2 regions of the Mycetocola sp. Y444 genome follow, and region 1 is predicted to be linked to the other one. Evidence: riboswitches for the same ligand, from Rfam matches in the RefSeq annotation. Region 1 holds a riboswitch; the other holds the start of a gene.
What was found. A riboswitch is a leader RNA that binds a small molecule or an ion and turns the genes downstream of it on or off. The one in region 1 is predicted to bind glycine.

Region 2: it holds a riboswitch for glycine, as region 1 does, so the genes downstream of both, AC1C2M_RS07285 (ABC transporter substrate-binding protein) here and gcvT (glycine cleavage system aminomethyltransferase GcvT) in region 1, are expected to answer to the same signal.

Annotation. Positions count from the first base shown of each region.
Region 1 is NZ_JCAIUB010000001.1:437,703-443,573, forward strand. It holds gene nadB (L-aspartate oxidase) at 1-879, opposite strand, end outside; gene nadA (quinolinate synthase NadA) at 882-2,180, opposite strand; gene AC1C2M_RS02110 (NUDIX hydrolase) at 2,177-2,887, opposite strand; glycine riboswitch at 3,050-3,138, shown strand; glycine riboswitch at 3,140-3,242, shown strand; gene gcvT (glycine cleavage system aminomethyltransferase GcvT) at 3,312-4,433, shown strand; gene gcvH (glycine cleavage system protein GcvH) at 4,437-4,811, shown strand; gene gcvP (aminomethyl-transferring glycine dehydrogenase) at 4,811-5,871, shown strand, end outside.
Region 2 is NZ_JCAIUB010000002.1:104,174-110,044, reverse strand. It holds gene AC1C2M_RS07300 (ABC transporter ATP-binding protein) at 1-74, opposite strand, end outside; gene AC1C2M_RS07295 (dipeptide/oligopeptide/nickel ABC transporter permease/ATP-binding protein) at 71-1,789, opposite strand; gene AC1C2M_RS07290 (ABC transporter permease) at 1,782-2,822, opposite strand; gene AC1C2M_RS07285 (ABC transporter substrate-binding protein) at 2,853-4,454, opposite strand; glycine riboswitch at 4,666-4,753, opposite strand; gene AC1C2M_RS07280 (NADPH-dependent F420 reductase) at 5,000-5,692, shown strand; gene AC1C2M_RS07275 (DsbA family oxidoreductase) at 5,802-5,871, shown strand, end outside.

The DNA of each region.
Region 1 (5,871 bases):
CGCCGTCGCGTCCAGCTCGACCGGTCGGCCTTCCTGTCGTACCATCGTCGCGGCGATGCCCCTCGCGACGACATCACGCGGCGCAAGCTCGGCGGCGGGGTGGATGCCCGGCATGAACCGGGTGCCTGTCGCATCGCGGAGTACCGCCCCGTCGCCCCGCACCGCCTCTGAGATGAGGAAGTTGGCCGCCGTGACGAGGGCCGTCGGGTGGAACTGGTAGAACTCGAGGTCCGCGAGCACGGCACCAGCCCGAAGCGCGGCGGCCGCTCCGTCACCCGTGGCACCCGACGGGTTGGTCGTGTATGGGTACAGCTGGCCGGCGCCGCCCGTCGCCAGGAGCACCGCGTCGGCGTCGAGCCGGAACCGGGCGCCGTCGGCATCCTGCAGGTCGACGCCGCTGACCCGGCCGTCCTCCAGCACGAGGTCGCGGAGGAAGGCGCGCTCGAGCACGGTGACGGAGCTGGCCCTAAGGCGATCGACGAGAGCCGCTTCAATCACGGCACCTGTGGCGTCACCGCCGGCGTGCAGGACCCTCGGGTAGGAGTGGGCGGCCTCACGGCCCTTCGCGAGCTCGCCCTCGTGCCTGTCGAACGCCACCCCGAGCGCGACGAGTTCATGAATGCGCGCGGGGCCTTCCGAGCAGAGCACGGCGACGGCTTCCGCGTCGCACAGTCCCGCTCCCGCGGCCAGGGTGTCGGCAATGTGTGCGTTCACGCTGTCGTCGTCGAACATCACGCCCGCGATGCCGCCCTGGGCGAAGCGGGTGTTGCTCATGCCCAGAGCACCCTTGGTGATCAGGGTGACGGAGTGTTCGGCGCTCGCCGTGAGCGCGGCTGTGAGGCCGGCGATTCCGGACCCGACGACGATCACCCGCTTCACGATCAGCCTCCCGTGTGCACTGGAGGCTTCGCCGCGAGCATCCGTTCGAGGGCGAGGCGAGCGGGTTCGGCGACGTGGTCCGACACGGTGATCCGGTTGAGCACGACCCCCTCGAGGAGCGAGTCGAGGACCCACGCGAGGTAGCCCGGGTGGATGCGGTACATCGTCGAGCAGGGGCAGACGACCGGGTCGAGGCAGAAGATCGTGTGCTCGGGGTGTTCAGCTGCAAGCCGCTGCACCAGGTTGATCTCCGTGCCGATCGCGAACGTGGAACCGGCGGGTGCCGCCTCGATCGCCTTGCGGATGTAGTCGGTCGAGCCGTATTCGTCGGCCGCGTCGACAACGGGCATCGGGCACTCCGGGTGCACGATCACGCGAACACCGGGGTGCTCGACGCGGGCCCGTTCGATCTGCTCGACGGTGAAGCGCTTGTGCACCGAGCAGAAGCCGTGCCAGAGGATGACCTGGGCAGCCTGGAGCGCGAGCGCGTCGTTGCCGCCGAACGGCTTGTTCGGGTTCCACATCGGCATCCGCTCGAGCGGAACGCCCATCGCCTTTGCCGTGTTGCGCCCGAGGTGCTGGTCGGGGAAGAACAGCACGCGCTGGCCGCGTTCGAACGCCCACTCGAGCACGGTTTCCGCGTTCGAGGAGGTGCAGACGATACCGCCGTTGCGGCCACAGAATCCCTTGAGCGCAGCCGAGGAGTTCATGTAGGTGACGGGGACCACGGGGACTCGCCCCGAGGCATCCGGTTCGGTGCCGTAGAGCTCGGTGAGCTCCTCCCAGCATTCCTCGACCTGGTCGATGTTCGCCATGTCGGCCATCGAGCAGCCGGCGGCGAGGTTGGGCAGGATGACCGACTGTGACGTGGTCGAGAGCAGGTCTGCCGTCTCGGCCATGAAGTGCACGCCGCAGAACACGATGGCCTCTGCGTCCGTACGGGCCTTCGCCGCGTTCGCGAGCTGGAACGAGTCGCCGACGTAGTCGGCGTACGCGACGACCTCGTCGCGCTGGTAGAAGTGCCCGAGAATGACGAGCTTCGACCCCAGCGTCTCTTTGGCCGAACGGATGCGACGGTCCAGTTCCTCGGTGGATGCCTCGCGGTAGAACGCGGGCAGTTCACCCTGGCGCGGTGAACCGACGGGAATCAGGTCGCCCATCGATGAACCCGGACCATAACCCGGCGGCCGGGAGTCGAACAGCCAGGGTTTCTGGACGAGGTCGGGGCTGCACGCGGCGCCGGGCGCAGTGCCGGCGGCGATCTCGATGAGCGTGCTGTCGACGGAGGCGGTGAGGGTCATGATGCTCCTTGTGAGCGGTCGGTACGCGAGCGGCCGAGGGGCCCGTTGGTCTCCACTGTTGCCGCGTATCGATAGAGGCGGGCGGGGCGATGCCGGCCTCCTGTCCGAAGCTGCTCGGTCGGTACCACTTGCCCGGAGCCCTCGATCTGGCGCCGGAAGTTGGCAGCGTCAAGTGACTTCTGCAGCACGGCCTCGTGGACCTCGCGCAGTTCGGACAGGGTGAAGGTGTCGCCGAGGAAGGCGGAGGCGATGTGGCTGTACTCGAGCTTGTTGCGGAGCCGCCACAGCGCGTACTCCACGATGAGGCTGTGGTCGAAGGCGAGTTCGGGCACCGAATCAGCCTCGAACCAGCGAACGTTCTCGGTCTCGACGGCGATGTCGGCCTCATCGGAACGCACCAGGGCCCAGTAGACGATTGAGACGACGCGCTCGCCGGGGGAGCGGTCTGTGTTGCCGAACGCGTAGAGCTGCTCGAGGTACTGCGGAGTCAGCAGCGTCGTCTCAGCGAGGGTGCGTGCCGCGGACTCCGCCAGGTCCTCGTCGGGTTCGAGAGGTCCGCCCGGGAGAGCCCACATACCGACGAACGGATCACGGATGCGCCGCACGAGGGGGAGCCACACGGTCATGCGGCCATCGACCGGTGATGGCCGAAGCGCAAAGATCACCGTCGAAACGGCGACATGGACGGGCGCTGCGTGTGCGGCCATCACGAATCCTTCCAGTTAAAGTCACCATGACTATAACTAGACCCATCTTAGTGTCAACATGACCCGAACTGAAGAGAAATATCCCGCCAGATTTTCTCTGAGATGCCGAGCACTCTGAGTGCGCCTCACTGTAGGCTGGGCGAAAATCGAATATCGGGCCGCACACGCGATGCGGGAGAGCCGGGCTTGCCCGGCACCGAAGGAGCAAGCCTCCCTGCCAATCTCTCAGGTCTCTGTACCGCATCGAACTGGCCACTCTGGAAAGTGAACGCCTGGCGTTCCGCCGACGGTGAAAGCCGCCAGCCGTGATCGACGGCTGCGCGAGCGAAACTCTCAGGCCCATGACAGAGAGGGAGTTCCTCAGGCACCTTGAGTGCCGCAGCCGCTTTTTGCGATCGTCGCCCCGGCGACACCTGGAGAACTCGTGTCAGACCCCGCACCAGAACGCACCAGCCCGCTCGCCGCGGTCCATTCCGAGCTCGGAGCGAGCTTCACCGATTTCGCCGGCTGGCAGATGCCGGTGCGCTACACCAGCGATCTCGCGGAGCACGCGGCGGTCCGGAACGCCGCAGGCATCTTCGATCTCTCTCACATGGCCGAGATCCTCGTGTACGGACGGGATGCCGGCCGATTCCTCGACTTCGCCCTCGCCGGACGGCTGTCGTCGATCGACGTCCTGCAGGCGAAGTACAGCCTCCTGCTCACCGAGGCAGGCGGCATCCTCGACGACGTCGTGGTTTACCGGCTCGGTGACACGACGTATCTCGTGGTCGCCAACGCGGGCAACCGGGATGCCGCTGCCGCCGCGCTGTCGGAGCGGGCGTCCGGGTTCGACGTCACCGTCGACGACCAGAGCGACGACTACGCGTTGATCGCCGTCCAGGGCCCGAACTCGCGGACGATCCTCGAGCAGACGACAGGCTTCAGTGAGCTCGGTGTCCCTCTCGATGAACTCCGCTACTACCGGGCGACCGACGGGTTTTTCAATGGAGTTCCGCTCGTCATCGCGCGGACCGGCTACACCGGCGAGGACGGGTTCGAGCTTTACCTCAGGGCTGACGCGGCCGTGCCGCTGTGGCGCGCTCTCGAAGAAGCGGGCGAAGCGCACGGGCTGGTCCCTGCCGGGCTCGCGAGCCGCGACACCTTGCGCCTCGAAGCGGGGATGCCGCTGTACGGCCACGAACTCGGCACTGAGACATTGCCCGTACAGGCCGCTCTCGGCCGGGTGGTCGCACTCTCCAAAGAGGGCGACTTCGTCGGTCGGGCGGCTGTCGAGGCCGGGCCGGCGGACGACGCTCGCGTGCTCGTCGGGCTGACCGCGGCGGGCAGGCGTGCCGGCCGTGCCGGCTACCCGGTGGTTTCCGGCGATGCAGAGGTCGGAACCGTAACGAGCGGTGCGCTGTCACCGACGCTGGGGCATCCGATCATGATGGCGTACGTGGACCCCGCCGCCGCATCGCCCGGCACCGAACTCGCCGTCGACGTTCGAGGCACACGAATTCCCGCAACTGTCACCACACTGCCGTTTTATCGGAGAGAGAAGTAAGCCATGTCGGACAAGACCACACTCAAGTACACCCCGGAACACGAATGGCTCGAGATCGACGGTGACATTGCGACCGTCGGGATCACTGACTTCGCCGCAGACAAGCTCGGCGATGTCGTCTTCGTCGAACTCCCCGCCGTCGACAGCACGCTCGCGTCGGGAACCGTCGTCGGCGAGATCGAGTCGACCAAGTCGGTCGGCGAGCTCTTCGCGCCGGTCAACGGTTCGGTGGTCGACGCGAACGCCGCCGTCATCGACGACCCGGCACTCGTCAACAGCGATCCGTTCGGCGATGGCTGGCTCATCCGGGTGCGTTTCACCGAGCTGCCGTCGAACCTGCTCAGCTGGGACGAGTACTCAGCGCTGGTCGGTGAGTGATGCGCGAGCTGTTCTCTGAGCGTCACATCGGAACGGATGCCGCTGCGCAGGCGAGCATGCTGGCATCCGTCGGCTACGACACCGTCGACGCGCTCGTCGAGGCGGCACTGCCGGAGTCCATCCACGTCGCCGACCTGGCGAGTTCGTCGATCCCCGCCGCGGCCACGGAACGCGAAGCGCTCGCCGAACTGCGCGAGCTCGCCGGCTCGAATACGGTGCGGACCTCGATGATCGGGCTCGGTTACTACGGCACTCTCACGCCGGCCGTGATCAAGCGCAATGTGCTCGAGAATCCGTCCTGGTACACGGCGTACACGCCGTACCAGCCGGAGATCTCGCAGGGCCGACTCGAAGCTCTGATCAACTTCCAGACCATGGTCACCGACCTCACCGGCCTCGACACCGCCAACGCGTCGATGCTCGACGAGGGGACCGCTGTCGTCGAGGGCATGCTGCTCGCGCGGCGGGCCTCGAAGCTCACCTCGACGGTGTTCGTGGTCGACGCCGATGCCTTCCCGCAGACCAAGGCGCTCCTCGCGAGCCGGGCCGAGGCGGTCGGCATCGACCTCGTCGAGCTCGACCTTGCCGGTGGAGCGGAGCTGCCCGACGCTGCTTTCGGCGTTTTCGTGCAGTACCCGGGTGCATCAGGACGTGTGTGGAACCCGGCATCCGTTCTCGCATCGATCAGGGAGAAGGGTGGCCTCTCCGTCGTCGCGGCCGACCTGCTCGCGCTCGCGCTGCTCACCTCTCCCGGTGAACTCGGTGCGGACATCGCGGTGGGCACCACCCAGCGCTTCGGCGTGCCGATGGGCTTTGGCGGCCCGCACGCGGGCTACATGGCTGTGCGCAAGGGGCTCGAACGGCAGCTGCCGGGTCGGCTCGTCGGCGTCAGCCAGGATGCCGCCGGTCACCCGGCCTACCGGCTCACGCTGCAGACGCGCGAACAGCACATCCGCCGTGAGAAGGCGACGTCGAACATCTGCACGGCACAGGTGCTCCTCGCCGTGATGGCCTCGATGTACGCCGTCTATCACGGGCCGGTCGGCATCCGTCGGATCGC
Region 2 (5,871 bases), on a different contig from region 1:
GATGCGTTGGCACCGTGGCCAAACTTCACTGTCACGCCTTCGACGCGCAGAGCGTCCCTCGATTCGTCGGTCACGGGCGAACCTTTCTTTCGTCGCTCAAGCGGGGCACGGTTTCGAGCAACATCTTCGTATACGGGTGCGTCACATTTCCCGCTGCGAGATCATTTCGATTCACAACCTCGACAATCGCGCCGTCCTTCATCACCAGAACGCGGTCACACAGCGCCTCGACAACTCCGATGTCATGCGAGATGAACAGCATCGAGGTCGACTGTGTTTTATTGATTCGGCGGAACTCCCGAAGAATCTCGGCTTGCACCGTCACATCGAGTGCGGTCGTCGGTTCGTCTGCGACGATGAGAACGGGGTCGGTGGCGAGTGCAGACGCGATCATGGCCCTCTGCCTCATTCCGCCCGACAGCTCGAAGGGGTGGGAGTGCAGGAGTCGTTCAGGACGCACGATGTGCACCTTGGCCAGCATCTCCATAATTACTCTGCGCGCCTGTTTCTTTGACTGCTTCTTGTGCACCCGAAGAACCTCGGTCAGCTGAGAATTCATAATGAGGGCCGGGTTGAACGTCGTTCCCGGGTCCTGATAAACCAGCGCAACCGAGGTAGCCAGCTGCTTCTGTGAGACGGAACCGGCGAGCATGTCCATGTCGCCAATGCGCAATTCCGTTGCGCTGGCGCTCAGCCCATCCGGAAGCAGCCTGGCCAGGGCCATGGCTGTCAGAGACTTACCACTTCCCGATTCGCCGACGACCCCGAGAATCTCTCCCCGTGCAATCGAGAACGAGATCCCGTGAACGAGTTCCTCACCATCTGAGCGGACGACCGAGAGCTTGTCGACATTCACCAACGAGTCGCTCGACGTGCGGGGAGCAGAGCCGCCGGCGATCTTCGGAGCACGCAAGCGCACTTTCGAACTCCGGGGATCGGCCGCGGCCGCAAGGCCGTCGCCGATGAGCATCGCCGCGAGCGACATCAGGATGATCATCACTGTCGGGCCGACAACTTCGATCGGGCGTGAGTAGATCGCGGGAAGCGAGTCGGCGAGAAGGCGACCAAGGTCGTACTCGGGGGTTTGCACGCCAAGGCCTACAAATGACAACGCAGACATCGAAACGAGGCCGACCGAGAAGCTGGACGCCACCTGAATCAAAAGGGGTTCCGCCATGTTCGGCAGAAGATGCTTGGTGATGATGAGCCGGTTGGGGACACCGAGAAGTCTCGCGGTCACAACGAAGTCGCGTTGATAAACGGATGCTGCGAGGTTGGCCGTCAATCGCGCGATCGACGGGATGTTCGCAATTCCGATGGCCAAAACAAGCTGCCACGAACCTGACCCGAGGATAGCGGCAATGACAATGGCGACGAGCAATTCCGGGTATGAGACGACGGTCTCGAGAACCCTCAGTGACGCCTCACGAACCCGGCGGGGTGCGATCCAGATCGACGTACCGATGAGGACGCCGGCCACAACGGAAATCGCCGTGGCGAGCAGGGTCATGATGAGGCTCAACTGGGTGGCGACAAGTGCCCGCGCCAGCAGGTCACGGCCGAAGCTGTCGGTCCCCAGAGGGTGCTCGCCTGACGCCGGAAGGTTTGTCTGGTTCGTAACCTCGCTCGCAGCTGTTGACATTGTCATCGGTGCGATGATGGCAATGGCCACGACAACAGCGAAAAGACCCAGACCTCCTATGAGGCCGGGAGTCCAGCGAAAGCTCGATGGGCCACGTTTACCCACCCCGGCAACAACCGCGCGGTCAGCGGCAGATAACTTAGTCATTCTTCCCTCCGCGGGTTCGGGGATCAATGATGCCGAGAGCGATGTCGACGAGCAGGGTGAGCACCGACGCCAGGATGGCGAGAACGAGCACGATTCCCTGGATGAGCGGGTAGTCCTTGGTGGCAACGGCGTTCACGACGCCCAGTCCGAGTCCTGGCAGGTTGAATACGGTCTCGACAGTGATTGCCCCACCGAGCATGCTCACGAGAATGATTCCACTGAGCGTTAGTGTGCTCGTCAGGAGATTTGGCAGCGCGTATTTCGCGTAGAGACGCAGCCCGCCAAGCCGCCAGCCCCGCGCGGTTCTCATGTAGTCCTGCTCGAGGACGACAGCGGTTTCGCGGCGCACGACGCGAGCGATCGAGCAAATAGACCGAATGCTGAGCGCCAGGACTGGCAGTACGAGAGAGGCTGCCAGATTGTTGCGCGAGTACGCGGGTGGAAGGACCTGCAGGGAGACGGCGAAGAGCAACACAAGCAGCGTCGCCATCACGTATGGCGGGATCGCTGACAGGAACGCGGTGACGTACCCGAATGACGTGTCGAGCCACTGACGCCGGCCGTTCCGCGCCAACACACCGACCACCATCCCAATGGGAATTGCGCAGACCAGCACGATCACCAGAGACAGTACGGAGATTCCTGCGGTAAACGGCAGACGGTTCGCGATCACCTCGGTGACCGGGGCGTTGAGCGAGAACGAATGGCCCAGATCGCCCTGCGCAATGCCGGCGACGTAGGAGACAAACTGTTCAAAGAGTGGCCTGTCAAGACCGAGTTCGGACCTCACCTGCTCGATCCGCTCGGCCGATGCATCGGGTCCAGCCGCGCTGACAGCCGGATCGCCGGGGATGAGGGGAACGATGAGGAAGGTGGCCACGATCGCCATCACTATGGTGCCCAACAGGCCCATGAAGCGCTTCACGCCGAAGGCGACCCACGGTGATACCGTCTTCGCCGATTCTTCGGGCCCGCCCGGAACGGGCACTTCCGTGGAAGTGCCCGTTCCGGCTGTGATTATTGGTTCAGTCACAGGTTCGCTTTCTTTCAGAACGCTCGGTGTCTATTCGGCGATGACGCGCACTGTGGCGTAGTCGAGGTAATCACCGAAAGCACGCACCGTTACGTTGGGGCTGGTCACCGTCGTCGTTGTGCCACCAACGAGGGGCACAACATCGTCGCGTTCGAAGAGTGATTCCTGAGCGGTCTGGAAGGCGTCGCAGCGAACGTCCTCATCGATCTCGGACAGCCCGGCAACGAGCGCTGCTTCGCCGTCCGGGTTCGAGGAGCCGGAGTAGTTGCGGCCGCCCTCTTCAACGCTCGGCCCGGTCACCCGGTCGAGAGAAGCGCTGATGACCTGAACCGTGTTGGCGTCCCCGATGAACACCATGTCCCAGTCGGATTCGCCGTTCGCGAGCGTGCTCCAGAAGGTGGCATTGTCGGCCATCGAAAGATCCACGCCGGCACCGGCTGCTGTCACCACCTCATAGAGGTAATCTGCTCCGTTGGTGAAGCTCGAGTTCGCGGTGTTTCCCAGCATCTTGATGCCATCCACGTTGCTCAGGACCTCAGCCGCAGCATCCGGGTCATGTTCCTCCAGCAATGACTCATCGGTATTCACGCAGGCGAAGCTCGACGGCACTATCGAGGTCAGCACCTCGCTGTTTCCGTTTGAGAACACGGTGTTGAAGGCATCCTGGTCAATCGCACGGGCGACAGCCTGGCGAGCTTCGGGGTTGTCCGCGAAAACCCTGCCCTCGCGCTGGTTGAAAATGACGTACGTCGTATAGCCCGTGACCTCTACCTTGTGGTAGCTGTCATCGCTCGCGAACCGTTCGATCGTGTTGTAGTCGGCGAGCTGCGCGAAATCGAGATCCCCGCTCATGATCTGGTTTGCCATTGTGGATTCGTCGCTCGACAGTGTGAGCTCGATCGTGTCTGCTGGCACCCCTTCGAGCGGTTTGCTCAGCTTGGGCCAAGCGTCGTAGTCCTCCCGCAGTGCGAGCGTGTAGCCAATGCCGGCATTCGATTCGCTGATCGTGTACGGACCGGAGAATGCGCCCTCGACACTTCCAGCGGCCAGGCCTTCGAGGTCAGCGAGACCCTCCGGACAAATGATGCCGGTCTGCGACGCGGTAAGGCCCGACTCGAGGTTCGTGAACGGCTGCGACAGCGACACCCGAACGGTACCGGCCTCGTCGTCCGGAGTGATCGTGGCGTCGCCCTGCCCAAAGACGAGCGCTTTCCAGGTTGAACCCGTCTCGGGATTGGCGAGATAGGACAGCGAATCTGCGACCACGGTTGGGGTTATCGGTGAACCATCGGAACACGTCGCATCGTCGCGAATCGTGAACAGGTACTCACTGGCTGACTCGACCTCCCACTCGGTTGCGAGCCCTCCAACCAGAGCGGAATCATCGTCGCGACGGATGAGCGTGTCGTAGAGGAAACTGTCGACCTGGAAAGTGTGCTGCCCCGCAGCCAGAACGGGATCGAAACTCGACGGGTCGGTGGATATCGCGATCGCAATCGAGCCGCCTGTTTCGGGAGCGCTCGATTCCCCATCTCCGGTCGAGCATGCCGCAAGGAATGAAACGGCGGCGACGGAGGAAATGACAATCGCGGTCCGCTTCACGGGCGTAGAGCGAGATGGTGAGATGAACATGGTGTCTCCTGGATCTGGAGTCGCGGTTTCAATTGCACGGCCGGAGCATTTGTGTGCCGAAACGGACGAGAATTGAATTCGACTCAAGAATTAATTCGCAGCTATAACGGCTGCGGTACCCGCTCTGTATTTGACCTGAGAGATTCACGGAAAGATCGTTCCCGCTTGCACCGTCGGTGTGGAACCATTGGGTTCCACTTTCCAGAGTTCCCGAATCTTGCCTGTCCTTTAGCCTGAGAGTTCTTGGGCGTTTTCCCCTTCGGCGCCGGTTCCAGTCCGGTCTCTCCAGGCAAAATTCATGAGGAGATGTTGAATTGATTCACCCTAGCAAAGCAGGTGTTTGTTTCGACAGGGTGTCAAGGGTCCGACGCCTCTATTAATTTGATCCAGTAATCGCCGTCGGCAGGGCTGGCTCCGCAGCTTTCCCAGGCAGTGCCCGTGAAACCGGGGGTATGACAGGGCCCCGAGTGTTTTCGTTGAAGCGACTTAGGCTGACGTCGTGAGCCGCAGAGAGGTTCACGACGACAGCACGAGGAGAGCCGCTCATGACCACAATCGGTATTCTGGGCGCCGGCCAGGCGGGAAGCACTCTCGCCCGCGCGGCGATTGCTGCGGGTTATGAGATCGTCATCGCCAATTCCCGTGGCCCGGAGACGCTGAGGGGCCTCGTCAGAGCGCTGGGTCCGATGGCGCGTGCGGCGTCAGCCGCGGATGCTGCCGCTGCGGCGGACTTCGCCGTTGCCGCCTTCCGGTACACGCCGACCGACACGCTGCCCGTCGCGGAACTGGCGGGGAAGGTCGTGATCGACAACAACAACTACATGCCCTGGCGCGACGGTAACTTTCCCGAGGTGACTTCGGGACGAAAGACGATTCATGAGTTGCGGCAGGAACAATTGCCCGAGTCAATGGTCACGAAGGCTTTTACTCACATCCAGTTTCACGAGCGCCACCTGATCCGTGTTTCGAGCGATGCACTCCCGGCGATACTCCGGCTGGCGAGGCCAGCGGGCGCACCCGACCGCAAGGCGCTGGTGGTCTCGAGCAACTACCCGGAAGCTGTCGAGCTGGTGACTCGCTTCTACGACGACCTCGGGTTCGACGCGGTCGACAACAGCCCGCTGAGCGAATCGTGGCGCAGCGCGCCCGGCACACCGATGTGGCGCCACCACGTCGACGGGCAGAGCCGCGACGAACTCATGCGCAATCTCCAGCGCGCCGAGCGCATCACTTCCTGACTGCTGGCACCCGACGCGCATCCCACAGCCCGGTGACCCCGGGCCCATAATCCCCCGGCGCGTGCGCCTCCGCGGACAGCGCCGCCAACCCGAACAGGAGATGTGTCCCATGAATGAGCAGACCGGGCTCAGCCCGGAAACCACTGAGCCGCGCCGAGGTTATCGCCTCAAAGTAGATG